Regions from separate parts of the Kosakonia sp. N21 genome, predicted to be linked through region 2. Evidence: predicted binding sites of a transcription regulator. Region 2 holds the regulator's gene; the other holds the start of a gene.
The links. The regulator sigma-54, encoded in region 2, starts transcription at its own class of promoters, with help from an activator protein. The targets are predictions, from matches to a motif close to GTTGGCACANNTTTCGCTNT.
Positions count from the first base shown of each region.

Region 1: hypA (hydrogenase maturation nickel metallochaperone HypA) is a predicted target of sigma-54. The motif match lies at 1,689-1,708, and genes of this name have one in related genera.

Region 1 covers NZ_JBOBHR010000006.1:197,176-204,684, forward strand. Annotated here, with positions in the region: gene hypD (hydrogenase formation protein HypD) at 1-175, opposite strand, end outside; gene ACQ3G7_RS16125 (HypC/HybG/HupF family hydrogenase formation chaperone) at 175-447, opposite strand; gene hypB (hydrogenase nickel incorporation protein HypB) at 438-1,310, opposite strand; gene hypA (hydrogenase maturation nickel metallochaperone HypA) at 1,314-1,661, opposite strand; gene hycA (formate hydrogenlyase regulator HycA) at 1,861-2,328, shown strand; gene ACQ3G7_RS16145 (4Fe-4S dicluster domain-containing protein) at 2,427-3,035, shown strand; gene hycC (formate hydrogenlyase subunit 3) at 3,032-4,846, shown strand; gene ACQ3G7_RS16155 (respiratory chain complex I subunit 1 family protein) at 4,849-5,775, shown strand; gene hycE (formate hydrogenlyase subunit HycE) at 5,788-7,497, shown strand.
Region 2 covers NZ_JBOBHR010000011.1:54,584-62,092, reverse strand. Annotated here, with positions in the region: gene lptC (LPS export ABC transporter periplasmic protein LptC) at 1-528, shown strand, start outside; gene lptA (lipopolysaccharide ABC transporter substrate-binding protein LptA) at 497-1,057, shown strand; gene lptB (LPS export ABC transporter ATP-binding protein) at 1,064-1,789, shown strand; gene rpoN (RNA polymerase factor sigma-54) at 1,838-3,271, shown strand; gene hpf (ribosome hibernation promoting factor) at 3,295-3,582, shown strand; gene ptsN (PTS IIA-like nitrogen regulatory protein PtsN) at 3,663-4,154, shown strand; gene rapZ (RNase adapter RapZ) at 4,200-5,054, shown strand; gene npr (PTS phosphocarrier protein NPr) at 5,051-5,323, shown strand; gene mtgA (monofunctional biosynthetic peptidoglycan transglycosylase) at 5,324-6,055, opposite strand; gene elbB (isoprenoid biosynthesis glyoxalase ElbB) at 6,052-6,705, opposite strand; gene arcB (aerobic respiration two-component sensor histidine kinase ArcB) at 6,936-7,509, opposite strand, start outside.

The sequences.
Region 1 (7,509 bases), on a different contig from region 2:
CCGGCAGTAACTGGTCGAGGCCAAACTTGAAAATCGCGTGGGTATGGCCGCCGCACACTTCCATAATGCGCAGCGGGCGCGCCGCCGTATAAGAGAGATGCGCCGCCCGTTCGCGCAGATGGGCGATAAGCTGCATCACCTGCTCCGGGGCGCGGTATTCATCGACAAATCGCATTACTTCTCCTCACCAAACAGCAGGGCGCCGACATCCGGTTCAACCTCGAACATATTTTGCAGCGCCGCCAGCGTATCCCGGGCTTCTTCTTCGTTAATCATGCTCATGGCGAAACCCACATGCACCAGCACCCACTGCCCGAGTCGCGGCTGCCCGTTTTCATCCTCGCTGCCCACAAGCGTAAGATCCACATCGCGCTGAATGCCGCAGACGTCCACTTTAGCTTGCAGGCCGTTAATGGCCGTAATTTGCCCCGGCACGCCTATGCACATCGTTGCGTCTCCAGCCAGTCGATCCAGCGATCCATGCCTTCGCCGTGCGTGGCGGAAATAAGGATGATTTCAATATCCGGATTGACTTCGCGGGCGTAAGCGATGCATTTGTCGACATCAAAATTGAGGTACGGCAACAGGTCGACTTTGTTCAGCAGCATCAGCGATGCGGCAGCAAACATATGCGGGTATTTCAGCGGCTTGTCTTCCCCTTCGGTAACCGACAGTACCGCCACTTTATGGCGCTCACCCAGATCGAAACTGGCCGGGCACACCAGGTTGCCGACGTTTTCGATAAACAGAATGCCCTGCCGGGCGAGCGGCAGACGCGGCGCGGCGTCGGCAATCATTTGCGCATCAAGATGGCAGCCTTTGCCGGTGTTCACCTGAATGGCGGGGGTGCCGGTCGCGCGGATGCGCGCGGCGTCGTTCACCGTTTGCTGATCCCCTTCGATCACCGCGCACGGCACGCGGGTTTTCAGGCGTTCGAGGGTTTCCGTCAGCAGGGTGGTTTTACCGGATCCGGGACTGGAGACAAGGTTCAGCACCAGTTGCTGTTGCGCGGCGAAACGGGCGCGGTTGCGGGCGGCGATGCGGTTGTTTTTATCCAGTACATCGATTTCCACTTCCAGCATGCGTTTCTGGCTCATGCCTGGCGCATGGGTGCCGGCTTCGCCATGACCGTAGTGCAGGTCACCGTTATCCAGCTCGGTTGGGTTAAATTCGCGGGTTTTGACGCCGGTAATTTTCAGCGCCGGACGATCGGCCGGGGCGAACGGCGCACCGCGAAATGCGGAATGCGGGTTATGTTCGTCACCCTCTATATAAAGGTTACCGTCCTGACAACCACATGTTGTACACATTGTTTACTCCTCAATTTCCAGTCGCTGAATGTGCATTCCGTCGTCGGCGACGATGTGCAGTTGGTCGCTGTGGCATTGTGGACAGCGGCGCACGCGCTGGGTTAGCAACGTCACATATTGCTGGCATGACTCACACCAGCACTCCGCCTGTTGTTCTTCGATATGCAGTGTACAACCTTCCGCCAGGCTGCCACGGCACACCAGATCAAAACAAAACGTTAAAGCCTCGGTTTCGACGCAGGAAAATGCGCCGACTTTTAACCACACGCCGGTCACCCGACGCGCGCCGTTTGCCCGCGCCTGTTGTTCAATCACTTCCAGCGCTCGCTGACACAATGTGATTTCGTGCATAACGCCTCCTTAGGACTTTGCCGCGTTAATGCAATAAGAGTGCCAGCGTGGTTAAAGTCACGGTGACGATGTCGAACATGACGAAATGACACGTCGAAATGGCGAAGGTTTTGCTTTAATTTCATTAAAAATCATAAAGTTAAAATTTGGCATGGATGATGCTTTACCGCCGTTGTTTCAATTAACCGGGTAAGCTGACATGACGATTTGGGAAATTAGCGAAAAGGCGGACTTCATTGCCGGGCGGCATCACCGCTTGCAGGAAGAGTGGCGCCATTACTGCAATACGCTGGTTCAGGGGATTACCCTGTCAAAAGCGCGATTGCACCATGCCATCGGCTGTGCGCCGGAACAGCAACTCAGCTTTGTGCTGTTCGAACACTTCACACTCTCTGTCACCCTTGTCGGGGGATTTAACGGTCACACCATTGAGTACGCCATTGCCGGTAAAGACGGCGGTGAGCCGCGCGTGATTGCTCAGGCGCAGCTCAGCAGCGATGGCCTGATTGATGGTGTTATCAACAACCGCGATCGCGAAAAAGTGCTGAACCACTACCTGGACGCTATCGCCGACGTTTACAACAACCTCTATGCCGCCATGGAGACGGACTCGCCGGTGACGCTCACGGCGATTGCCCGCAACGCGCACGCGCCTGCACTGGCCTGAGTTTGGGTGTCGACAAGTGTCGAAAGTGACACCTTGAGCGACACGTTTCGTCATAAATGACCGCCCGTAACGAGGGTGAATCACCTGAGGATGTGCTGGTGAACCGTTTTGTAATTGCCGACGCTTCGCTGTGTATTGGTTGCCATACCTGCGAAGCCGCCTGCGCCGAGACGCACCGCGCGCAGGGGTTGCAGGCGATGCCGCGACTGCGTGTGATGCGTAACGAAAATGAATCTGCGCCGCAGCAGTGCCACCACTGCGAAGATGCGCCCTGTGCGGGCGTTTGCCCGGTCAATGCGATTAACCGGGTGGATGGCGCGGTGCAGCTTAATGAAAGCCTGTGTGTGAGCTGCAAGCTGTGCGCGATTGCCTGTCCGTTTGGCGCTATCGAGTTTTCCGGTAGCCGCCCGCTGGATATTCCCGCCAACGTCAACTCGCCAAAAGCGCCCGCAGCACCGCCTGCACCGGCACGCGTCAGCACGCTGCTGGATTGGGTGCCGGGCGTGCGGGCTATCGCCGTGAAGTGCGATCTCTGCCATTTCGATGAGCAAGGTCCGGCCTGCGTACGCATGTGTCCGACCAAGGCGCTGCACCTGGTGAATAACCGCGATCTCGCCCGCGCCAGTCGACGCAAACGCGAACTTACCCTTAACACTGACTACGGCGATTTATCGCTGTTTCAGGCGCAAAACCGGAGTGCGAAATGACGATCCTCTCTTTGTTAAGCGACGCCATCGCGGTGCTGGTGTGCGCGGCGGCGCTGGCGTATCTGTTTACACCCGCAAAAGCGCTCAGCGGCTTGCTTGCCGGGCTTGGCGGCACGGTGGGGTGCGTGATGGCGGCGGCGGCCGGTGGGATGGCGCTGCTGGGTGCGCAATCTGTCAGTGGAACGATCCCCCTTATCCAGTATCAGGTGCTGGTCACGCCGTTAAGTGCGGTCTGGCTGATTACGCTGGGTGTGTGCGGCGGTTTCACCAGTCTCTATAACATCCAGTGGCATCGCCACGATGCGGTAAAAGCCAACGGTCTGCTGATCAATTTGCTGATGGCTGCCGCGCTGTGCGCAGTGAGTGCGGCGAATTTCGGCGCGCTGGTGGTGATGGCGGAGATCATGGCGCTCAGCGCGGTGTTTCTCACCGGATGCAGTGAGTCCGGCAAACTGTGGTTCGCCATGGGACGCCTGGGCACGGTACTGCTGGCGATAGCCTGCTGGTTGTTATGGCAACGCTATCACACGCTGAGTTTGCTACAACTGAGCGCGCAAACGCCGGGCAGCGATATCTGGCTGCTGGGGGTGATAGGTTTTGGCCTGCTGGCGGGGATCATTCCACTGCACGCCTGGGTGCCGCAGGCGCACGCCAATGCGCCAGCCCCGGCTGCTACGCTGTTTTCCACCGTGGTGATGAAAATTGGTCTGTTCGGCATCCTCAGCCTGTCGCTGCTTGGCGGCCAGCCACCGCTCTGGTGGGGCGTACTGCTGCTGGTGCTTGGCATGGTCACGGCTTTTGTTGGTGGGCTGTATGCGCTGATGGAGCACAACATCCAGCGCCTGCTGGCGTACCACACGCTGGAGAACATCGGCATTATCCTGCTCGGCCTTGGCGCAGGCGTCACCGGCCTGGCGTTACGGCAACCGGCGCTGATTGCGCTGGGACTTACGGGCGGTTTGTACCATCTGTTCAACCACAGCCTGTTTAAAAGCACGTTGTTCCTGGGCGCGGGCGCGCTGTGGTTTGGCACTGGCTACCGCGACATTGAAAAACTGGGCGGCATCGGTAAGCGCATGCCGGTTATCTCGCTGGCAATGCTGGTGGGGCTGATGGCAATGGCGGCACTGCCGCCGCTCAACGGTTTTGCCGGTGAGTGGGTGATTTATCAATCCTTCTTCCGTTTAAGCGCCAGCGGCGCGTTTTCCCTGCAACTGCTCGGGCCGCTGCTGGCCGTCGGTCTGGCGATCACCGGCGCGCTGGCGGTGATGTGTATGGCGAAAGTCTACGGTGTGACCTTCCTTGGCGCGCCGCGTACGCCACAAGCGGAAAACCCGCACCCTGTTCCGTGGCTGATGACGACCTGTGTCGCTGCCCTGGCGTTGTGCTGCGTGGCGGGCGGTGTTGCTGCGCCCTGGCTGTTGCCGCGCCTGTTCGCGGCGGTGCCTTTACCGCTGCAAACCGCGAATACGCTGGTGTCGCCGCCGATGATAGCGCTGCTGTTGATCGCCACACCGTTATTGCCGCTGCTGCTGCTGATGGTGTTCAAAGGCGATCGCCTGCCAGCGCGCAGCCGGGGAACGGCATGGGTCTGCGGTTACGATCACGAAGCGTCGATGGTGGTGACGGCGCACGGTTTTGCTATGCCGGTTAAAGCGGCGTTTGCCCCGGTGCTGAAGTTGCGTAAATGGCTGGAGCCGACGCTGCCCATTCCTGGCTGGCGTGCCGATGCCGCGCCGCTGCTGTTCCGTCGTCTGGCGCTGATCGAGCTGGCGGTGCTGGTGGTGGTGGTGATTTCGCGAGGAGCCTGATGATGAGTTTTCTGTTTGCTTTACTGCAGGCGCTGGTGCTGTTTGCGTTTGCGCCGCTGCTTTCCGGCATCAGTCGTGTGGCGCGCGCACGGTTGCACAACCGCCGCGGACCGGGGGTACTGCAAGAGTACCGCGACCTGTTCAAATTACTCGGTCGGCAGAGCATCGCCCCGGCCGCCTCCGGCTGGGTGTTTCGCCTGACGCCGTTTGTGATGACCGGCGTCATGCTGACCATCGCCACGGCGCTGCCGGTGGTGACGATTGCGTCTCCGCTGCCGGCGCTGGGGGATTTGATCACGTTGATTTACCTCTTCGCCATTGCCCGCTTCTTTTTCGCTATCGCCGGGCTGGATACCGGCAGTCCGTTTACCGGGCTGGGCGCCAGCCGTGAAGCGATGCTTGGCGTGCTGGTGGAGCCGATCCTGCTGCTCGGGCTGTGGGTTGCGGCGCTGGTGGCCGGATCAACGCATATCAGCAATATCACGTTTACCGTTTACCACTGGCCGCTGCATCACACTCTTCCGCTGTTGCTGGCGCTGTGCGCCTGCGCTTTCGCCACCTTTATCGAGATGGGCAAGCTGCCTTTTGACCTTGCGGAAGCGGAGCAGGAGTTGCAGGAAGGGCCGTTGTCGGAATACAGCGGCAGCGGTTTTGCCGTGCTGAAGTGGGGCATCAGCCTGAAACAACTGGTGGTGCTGCAAATGTTTGTCGGCGTCTTTCTGCCCTGGGGGCAGATGAGCGATTTCAGCACCGCAGGTTTGTTGCTGGCGGTGGTGGTGGCGCTGGCGAAATTGATTGTGGGCGTGCTGGTGATTGCGCTGTTTGAAAACAGCATGGCGCGTTTGCGCTTCCTTGCCACGTCACGCGTGACCTGGGCCGGGTTTGGCGTCGCCTTTTTAGCGTTCGTCTCCTTACTGGCGACGTATTAAGAGAGTTTATGCATGTCTGAAGAAAAAATCGGTCAACACTATCTCGCCGCGCTGCACGAGAAATTCCCTGGCGTGGTGCTGGATGAAGCCTGGCAGACCAAAGACCAGCTTACTGTCACAGTGAAAGTGAACTACCTGCCGGAGGTGGTGGAGTTTCTGTATTACCAGCAGGGCGGCTGGCTCTCCGTGCTGTTTGGCAACGATGAACGCAAGCTGAACGGCCATTTCGCCGTCTATTACGTGCTGTCGATGGAGCAGGGCGTGAAATGCTGGATCACCGTGCGTGTGGAAGTTGACGCTCTGAAGCCGGAGTACCCTTCCGTCACACCGCGTGTGCCTGCGGCGGTCTGGGGCGAACGCGAAGTGCGCGATATGTACGGTTTGATGCCGGTCGGTTTACCGGATGAGCGCCGACTGGTGCTGCCGGATGACTGGCCGGATGAACTTTATCCGCTGCGTAAAGACAGCATGGATTACCGTCAGCGCCCGGCACCGACCACCGATGCCGAAACCTATCAGTTTATTAACGAACTGGGTGATAAGAAAAACAACGTGGTGCCGATTGGCCCGTTGCATGTCACCTCTGACGAACCCGGCCATTTCCGCCTGTTTGTCGACGGCGAAAACATTGTCGATGCGGATTACCGCCTGTTCTATGTCCACCGCGGCATGGAGAAACTGGCGGAAACCCGCATGGGTTACAACGAAGTCACCTTCCTGTCTGACAGGGTGTGCGGGATTTGCGGCTTTGCCCACAGCACCGCTTACACCACGTCGGTCGAGAACGCGATGGGCATTGTGGTGCCGGAGCGCGCGCAGATGATCCGTGCCATTTTGCTGGAGGTGGAGCGTCTGCACTCGCACCTGTTGAACCTTGGGCTTGCCTGCCATTTTGTGGGCTTCGACTCCGGGTTTATGCAGTTCTTCCGCGTGCGTGAAGCCTCAATGAAGATGGCGGAAATCCTGACCGGCGCGCGTAAAACCTATGGCCTTAACCTGATTGGCGGTATCCGCCGCGACATGCTGAAAGAGGACATGGTGCAGACGCGCCAGTTAGCCCAGCAGATGCGCCGCGATGTGACCGAACTGGTGGACGTGCTGATGAGTACGCCGAATATCGAGCAGCGCACCGTGGGTATTGGTCGTCTCGATCCGCTGATCGCCCGCGATTTCAGTAACGTGGGTCCGATGGTGCGCGCCAGCGGTCATGCCCGCGATACCCGCGCCGATCACCCGTTTGTGGGTTATGGTCTGCTGCCGATGACCGTGCACAGCGAGCAGGGCTGCGATGTGATTTCGCGCCTGAAAGTGCGGATTAACGAAGTGCTCAGCGCGCTGAATATGATTGATTTCGGTCTGGATAATCTGCCCGGCGGCCCGCTGATGGTGGAAGGCTTTACCTATATTCCGCACCGGTTTGCGCTGGGCTTTGCCGAAGCGCCGCGTGGTGACGACATTCACTGGAGTATGACCGGCGATAACCAGAAGCTTTACCGCTGGCGCTGCCGTGCGGCGACCTACGCCAACTGGCCGACGCTGCGCTATATGCTGCGCGGGAATACTGTGTCCGACGCGCCGCTTATTATTGGTAGCCTCGATCCTTGTTACTCCTGTACTGACCGGATGACGGTGGTGGATGTTCGCAAGAAGAAAAGCAAAGTGGTGGCGTACAAAGAGCTGGAACGTTACGGGGTTGAGCGTAAGAACTCGCCGTTGAAATAGGCTGTGTTTTTT
Region 2 (7,509 bases):
CTGGTGCTGATTGGCATCAACCTGACCACTCAGGATGCCCCAGAACAAATTACGACCAGCAGCACAGATCCAACTTATAAGAGCCAGCATACCGACTCCCTGGTCTACAGCCCGGAAGGGGCGCTGAACTATCGCCTGGTGGCGCAAAACGTTGAATATTTCTCCGCCGACGGCGTGAGCTGGTTCGCACAACCACTGCTGACAACCTTCGATAAGGACAAGATTCCGACCTGGTCAATTAAGGCGGATAAAGCGAAGCTGACCGATGACAGAATGCTTTATCTTTATGGACATGTTGAGGTTAATGCCCTGACAGCAGATGCCCAGTTACGAAAAATCACCACGGATAACGCCCAGATCAACCTGGTGACGCAGGATGTTACCTCCGATGATCAGGTCACGTTGTACGGTACAACATTTAATTCCACCGGCCTGAAAATGCGCGGCAATTTACGCAGCAAAAACGCCGAGCTGATTGAAAAGGTTAGAAGCTTCTATGAAATTCAAAACAAACAAACTCAGCCTTAATCTTATCCTGGCCAGTACACTTTTAGCCGCTGCGCTTCCGGCGCTTGCCGTCACCGGTGATACTGAACAGCCCATTCACATCGATTCAGACCAGCAATCATTAGATATGCAGGGCAATATTGTGACTTTCACAGGCAACGTGGTGGTCACACAAGGCACCATCAAAATTAATGCCGACAAAGTCGTTGTCACGCGTCCGGGCGGTGAGCAAGGGAAAGAGATCATCGACGGTTACGGTAATCCGGCCACCTTCTACCAAATGCAGGATAACGGCAAACCGGTGAAAGGCCACGCATCGCAGATGCATTACGAACTGGCGAACGACTTCGTTGTGCTGACCGGCAATGCCTACCTTGAACAGCTGGACAGCAATATCAAGGGTGACAAAATCACCTACCTGGTGAAAGAGCAGAAAATGCAGGCATTCAGCGACAAAGGTAAACGCGTGACCACCGTGCTGGTGCCATCGCAGTTGCAGGACAAGAGCAACAGCAAAACCCCGGCTCCGGCGCAAAAAAAGAGTAACTAATTCGTTATGGCAACATTAACTGCAAAGAACCTCGCCAAAGCCTATAAAGGCCGCCGCGTTGTTGAAGACGTCAGTCTGACGGTAAACTCTGGCGAAATCGTCGGCCTTCTCGGCCCTAACGGTGCAGGGAAAACCACCACTTTCTACATGGTGGTGGGCATTGTGCCGCGCGATGCAGGCAACATCATTATTGATGACGAAGATATCAGCTTGCTGCCGCTGCATGCGCGCGCGCGTCGCGGCATTGGCTATTTGCCGCAGGAAGCCTCTATTTTTCGTCGCCTGAGCGTGTATGACAACCTGATGGCAGTGCTGCAAATTCGTGATGACCTGACGGCTGAACAGCGTGATGATCGCGCTAAAGAGTTGATGGAAGAGTTCCATATTGAGCATCTGCGAGACAGTATGGGGCAAGCGCTGTCCGGCGGTGAACGTCGTCGTGTGGAAATTGCCCGCGCGCTGGCGGCTAACCCGAAATTTATTCTGCTGGATGAACCGTTTGCCGGTGTTGACCCCATTTCGGTCATTGATATTAAACGTATCATCGAACACCTGCGCGACAGCGGGCTGGGCGTGCTGATTACCGACCATAATGTCCGCGAAACACTGGCGGTGTGCGAACGTGCTTATATCGTCAGCCAGGGGCATTTAATTGCGCACGGTACACCGCAGCAAATCCTTGAAGACGAACACGTTAAGCGCGTATATCTTGGGGAAGACTTCAGACTCTGATAGGGTAGAGATTATTGACGTTTTTTGTCGGAGAGTACTGCTCTGAATATGAAGCAAGGTTTGCAACTAAGGCTTAGCCAACAGCTAGCCATGACGCCACAACTGCAGCAGGCAATTCGTCTGTTGCAGTTGTCCACGTTGGAACTTCAGCAGGAACTTCAGCAGGCGCTGGAGAGTAATCCATTGCTGGAGCAAACCGATCTTCACGAAGAAGTGGATGCCCAACAAGACCAGGATAATGAAGGCCTGGATACCGTCGACGCGCTTGAACAAAAAGAGATGCCCGACGAACTGCCGCTGGATGCAAGCTGGGACGAGATCTATACCGCAGGAACCCCCTCCGGCAGCAGCAATGATTACCTTGATGACGAACTGCCCATTTATCAAGGTGAAACCACCCAGTCGCTGCAGGACTACCTGATGTGGCAGGTGGAACTGACGCCGTTTTCCGATACCGACCGCGCGATTGCAACCTCCATTGTGGATGCTGTTGACGACACGGGCTATCTGACCGTATCGCTGGAAGATATCCTCGAAAGCATGGGCAATGAAGACGTGGGTCTGGACGAAGTCGAAGCCGTGCTTAAACGCATCCAGCGTTTCGATCCGGTTGGCGTAGCCGCGCGGGATCTGCGCGACTGCTTGCTGATCCAGCTTTCGCAGTTTTCGAAAGAGACGCCGTGGTGTGAAGAAGCGCGATTGATCATTAGCGATCACCTTGATCTGCTGGCTAATCATGACTTCCGCACGCTGATGCGCATGACGCGCCTGAAAGAAGACGTGCTGAAAGAAGCGGTTAACCTGATTCAATCGCTGGATCCGCGCCCTGGCCAGTCTATTCAGACCGGCGAACCGGAATACGTGATCCCGGACGTGTTAGTGCGTAAGCACAACGGCCGTTGGGCGGTAGAGCTGAACTCTGACAGTATTCCGCGTTTACAAATCAACCAGCACTACGCCTCCATGTGCGCCGGAGCGCGTAACGATGCCGACAGCCAGTTTATCCGCAGCAACCTGCAGGATGCGAAATGGCTGATCAAAAGTCTGGAAAGCCGTAACGATACCCTGCTCCGCGTTAGCCGCTGTATTGTTGAACAGCAGCAAGCGTTCTTTGAGCAGGGCGAAGAGTTTATGAAACCGATGGTCCTTGCGGATATCGCGCAGGCCGTCGAAATGCACGAGTCCACCATTTCACGTGTGACGACCCAGAAGTACCTGCACAGTCCGCGCGGCATTTTCGAACTTAAATATTTCTTCTCCAGCCATGTAAGCACCGAGGGCGGCGGCGAAGCCTCGTCTACGGCCATTCGCGCGCTGGTGAAGAAGTTAATCGCCGCAGAAAACCCTGCGAAACCACTGAGCGACAGTAAGCTGACGACACTGCTTTCCGATCAAGGAATTATGGTGGCGCGGCGTACCGTTGCGAAGTATCGAGAATCTTTATCCATTCCGCCGTCCAACCAGCGCAAACAACTGGTTTGACCAAAACCGATAAGGAAGACACTATGCAGCTTAACATCACAGGACAGAACGTCGAGATCACTGATGCTCTCCGCGACTTTGTAAATAGCAAATTCGCCAAGCTTGAACAGTATTTCGACAGGATTAATCAGGTCTATATTGTGTTGAAAGTGGAGAAAGTGACTCACACTTCGGATGCAACGCTCCATGTTAATGGAGGGGAGCTTCATGCCAGTGCGGAAGGGCAGGATATGTATGCTGCAATCGACGGTTTAATTGATAAACTGGCGCGGCAACTAACGAAACATAAAGATAAACTGAAACAACACTAATTGTCCGGGCGTCCGCCTGGTGCGTCGCACCCTACCGCAACCCGGTAGGGTGTCTGCATTGGCGTCGCTTAGGTGAAATTATGATGAATAACGATTCCGCTCTTCAACTGAGCAATGTCCTTAACCAGGAATGTACCCGTAGCGGCGTTCACTGCCAGAGCAAAAAACGCGCTCTGGAAATCATCAGTGAACTGGCGGCAAAACAGTTAGGCCTGCCGCCGCAGGTCGTCTTCGAGGCCATCCTTACCCGTGAAAAAATGGGCAGTACCGGTATTGGTAACGGTATTGCCATTCCACACGGTAAGCTCGAAGAAGACACGCTTCGCGCCGTCGGCGTTTTTGTACAACTCGAAACGCCCATTGCTTTCGACGCTATCGATAATCAGCCCGTCGATCTGCTGTTTGCACTATTGGTGCCGGCAGATCAAACCAAAACGCACTTGCATACGCTCTCGCTGGTCGCTAAACGTCTGGCGGATAAAACAATTTGTCGGCGCCTGCGCAGCGCGCAAAGTGATGAAGATCTGTATCAGATAATCACGCAGACAGAAGGCGAAGGTGATGATGCGTAACGGAAAGGCCGCCTTTTTATCAGTCGTCCTGAGGAGAAATGGTTCATGGTCCTGATGATCGTCAGTGGTCGTTCGGGTTCAGGCAAATCAGTGGCGTTACGCGCCCTGGAAGACATGGGTTTTTATTGCGTCGATAACCTGCCGGTCGTGTTATTACCGGATTTGGCGCGCACGCTTGCCGACCGTCAGACTTCCGCAGCCGTCAGTATTGATGTGCGCAATATGCCGGAATCCCCGGAAATCTTTGAGCAGGCGATGAGCAGCCTGCCGGACTCTTTCTCCCCTCAGTTACTGTTTCTGGATGCCGATCGCAACACGCTGATCCGTCGTTACAGCGATACCCGTCGTCTGCACCCTCTTTCCAGTAAAAATCTGTCGCTGGAAAGCGCCATCGACGAAGAGAGTAACCTGCTGGAGCCGCTGCGTTCCCGTGCGGATCTGATTGTTGATACTTCAGAGATGTCGGTGCATGAGCTGGCAGAAATGCTGCGCACGCGCCTGCTGGGTAAACGTGAGCGCGAGCTGACGATGGTGTTTGAATCCTTCGGCTTTAAGCATGGCATCCCCATTGATGCGGACTACGTGTTTGACGTGCGTTTTCTGCCTAACCCGCACTGGGATCCCAAGCTGCGCCCGATGACCGGTCTCGACAAACCTGTCGCCGCGTTTCTTGACCGGCATACCGAAGTCCACAACTTTATCTACCAGACACGCAGCTACCTTGAGTTGTGGCTGCCGATGCTGGAAACCAACAACCGCAGCTACCTGACCGTGGCTATCGGTTGTACCGGTGGTAAACACCGCTCTGTTTATGTCGCCGAACAGCTTGCGGATTATTTCCGCTCGCGCGGTAAAAACGTTCAATCCCGTCACCGTACGCTGGAAAAACGCAAAACATGACCGTAAAACAAACTGTTGAAATCACCAATAAGCTGGGCATGCACGCGCGCCCGGCGATGAAACTGTTTGAACTGGTGCAGGGCTTCGATGCAGAAGTACTGTTGCGCAACGATGAAGGCACCGAGGCGGAAGCCAGCAGCGTTATTGCGTTGCTGATGCTGGACTCCGCGAAGGGGCGGCAAATAGAGATTGTGGCAAGCGGTCCCCAGGAAGCTGAAGCGCTGGCGGCAGTGATTGCCCTGTTTAATGCGGGCTTTGACGAAGACTAATTAATGCAGCTTGTTACGCTGCAAGAACTCTTCACCACCCAACTGGCGCATCTGCCGCATGATCCACGCCTGCCGGCTACGAACATAGCCTGACGGCGCGCCTGCATTAAAGCGAATGGGGTTAGGTAACACCGCAGCCAGTAGCGCCGCTTCAGACATCGACAACCGACTGGCGGGTTTATGAAAATAGCGCTGCGCCGCCTCTTCCACACCAAAAACGCCCTCGCCAAATTCCGCGATATTCAGATAAACAGTGAGGATCCGTCGTTTGCTCCAGACGGTTTCCATGCCTAGCGTCAGTCCCGCTTCCAGCCCTTTACGCACCCAGCTCTTCCCATCCCAGAGCAGCAGGTTTTTTACCGTTTGCTGTGAAATCGTCGATGCGCCGCGGATACGGTTTTCATGGCGCTCATTATGGGAAAGCGCTTTTTGGATCGCGGGAAGATCCAGTCCCCAGTGATCGGGAAAACGCTGATCTTCTGCCGCAATCACCGCCAGCGCCATCGATGGAGAAATCTCATCCATACTGACCCAGTCAGAATGCGCCACGTAGCCGAAGTCGCCGGTAAACCATGCACCCAGTTGGCGCTCCACCATCACCGCAGAGAAGGGCACCGGCAGGAAGCTGAACAGCACAATGCTGCCGCCCCAGAAAATAGCCAGCACCAGTAAAAACCGCAGGAAAAGTCGCTTCAGGATAGTTTTCAGCGGGCCGCGAAACACCGTCTTCATTCGGTCAGCACCAGCACCCGCGCCACCAGTTTTTCGATGCCTGTCGCCGCCTGGGCGATATCTTCCGCCAGCATATAAGCAGGCGTGGTCACCACTTTGTTCTCTTCGTCGACAACAATGTCATCCACCGGGCAGGGAACGTGTTCCGCCCCCATCTCTTCCAGCACCTCGGCGGTATCGATGTCTGTCCCGATGGTTAGACGTAGCGGAAAGTCAAAAATCTTCGGCAGCATCGCAGGGGCGATACACATAAAGCCCAGTGGTTTCCCCGCTTGGTGCATCTCAAGCACCAGGTGTTTTAACGCGCTGTCGACCACGCATTCGCTGCCCTGACTGGCAAAATTACTCAGATTTTTGGCCGCGCCAAAACCGCCCGGAACAATCAGCGCATCCAGATCGTTTGTTGATGCCTGGGCCAGATTTTGGATCGCGCCGCGCGCAATACGGGCGGATTCAATCAGTACATTACGGCTACCGGCCAGCGTTTCGCCGGTAAGGTGATTGATAACATCGCTCTGGCTTTTATCAGGCGCAAAACAGACAGCCTGTGCGCCATTGCGTGCGATGGCCAGCAGGGTAATGACAGCCTCATGAATTTCTGACCCATCATAAACGCCTGCGCCGCTGAGAATAACGCCCACTTTTTTCATTTTGCTCATCCCTTACGCAACGTACTGTCGATAATTAAAAATTTTGATAAGAGCGCCGTGCTTCACACATTTCACTGATTGATGTAACAAGTCATTTAAGATTTGCTATCTTATGTGCGTGCAGTCGAATTTTTTCTGACTACGCCCTTGCAAAAAAATCTAAAAATTACGGCGCAGCCACGGTTTCCCTGGTGTTGGCGCAGTATTCGCGCACCCCGGTTAATCCGGGGTCATTTTTTTCCAGCGTCCGCAACCCAGGCTTTCAATACCGCAACATCGTTACGCCACTCTTGCTTCATCTCTTCCACCCAGTCACCGACATTGTCTGACCAGGCCGGAAGATCCGGCGACTGGATCTGCTGACCCAGTTGCTGCAAATGGCGCAACCCAACAGAGCCCGCCGCGCCCTTGATTTTGTGCCCTTCGTCGACGATCCCTTTCTGATCGCGCGCAGTCAGATTCGACTCCAGCACACTCAGGTAGCCCGGCATCATTTTCTCGAACACCGCCAGCCCGTCAGTGATCAATTTCGGCCCGACCAGCTCGATATATTGCTCAAGCATGGCGATATCAAGCAGCGTTTGCGCTTTACTGTTATCCGTGGTCGTCACTTGCTCCTCCTCGTCATCACCGGCATCCCAGAACTTTTTAATCATGGCAGTTAATGCCGGGACCGCCAGCGGTTTGCTCAGCACATCATCCATGCCAGCATCGAGATATTCCCGTTTGTCTTTCAGCACGTTGGCGGTTAACGCCACCAATGGTGGTAACTCTTCGCGGGGATACCGGCTGGTCAGCGCCCGG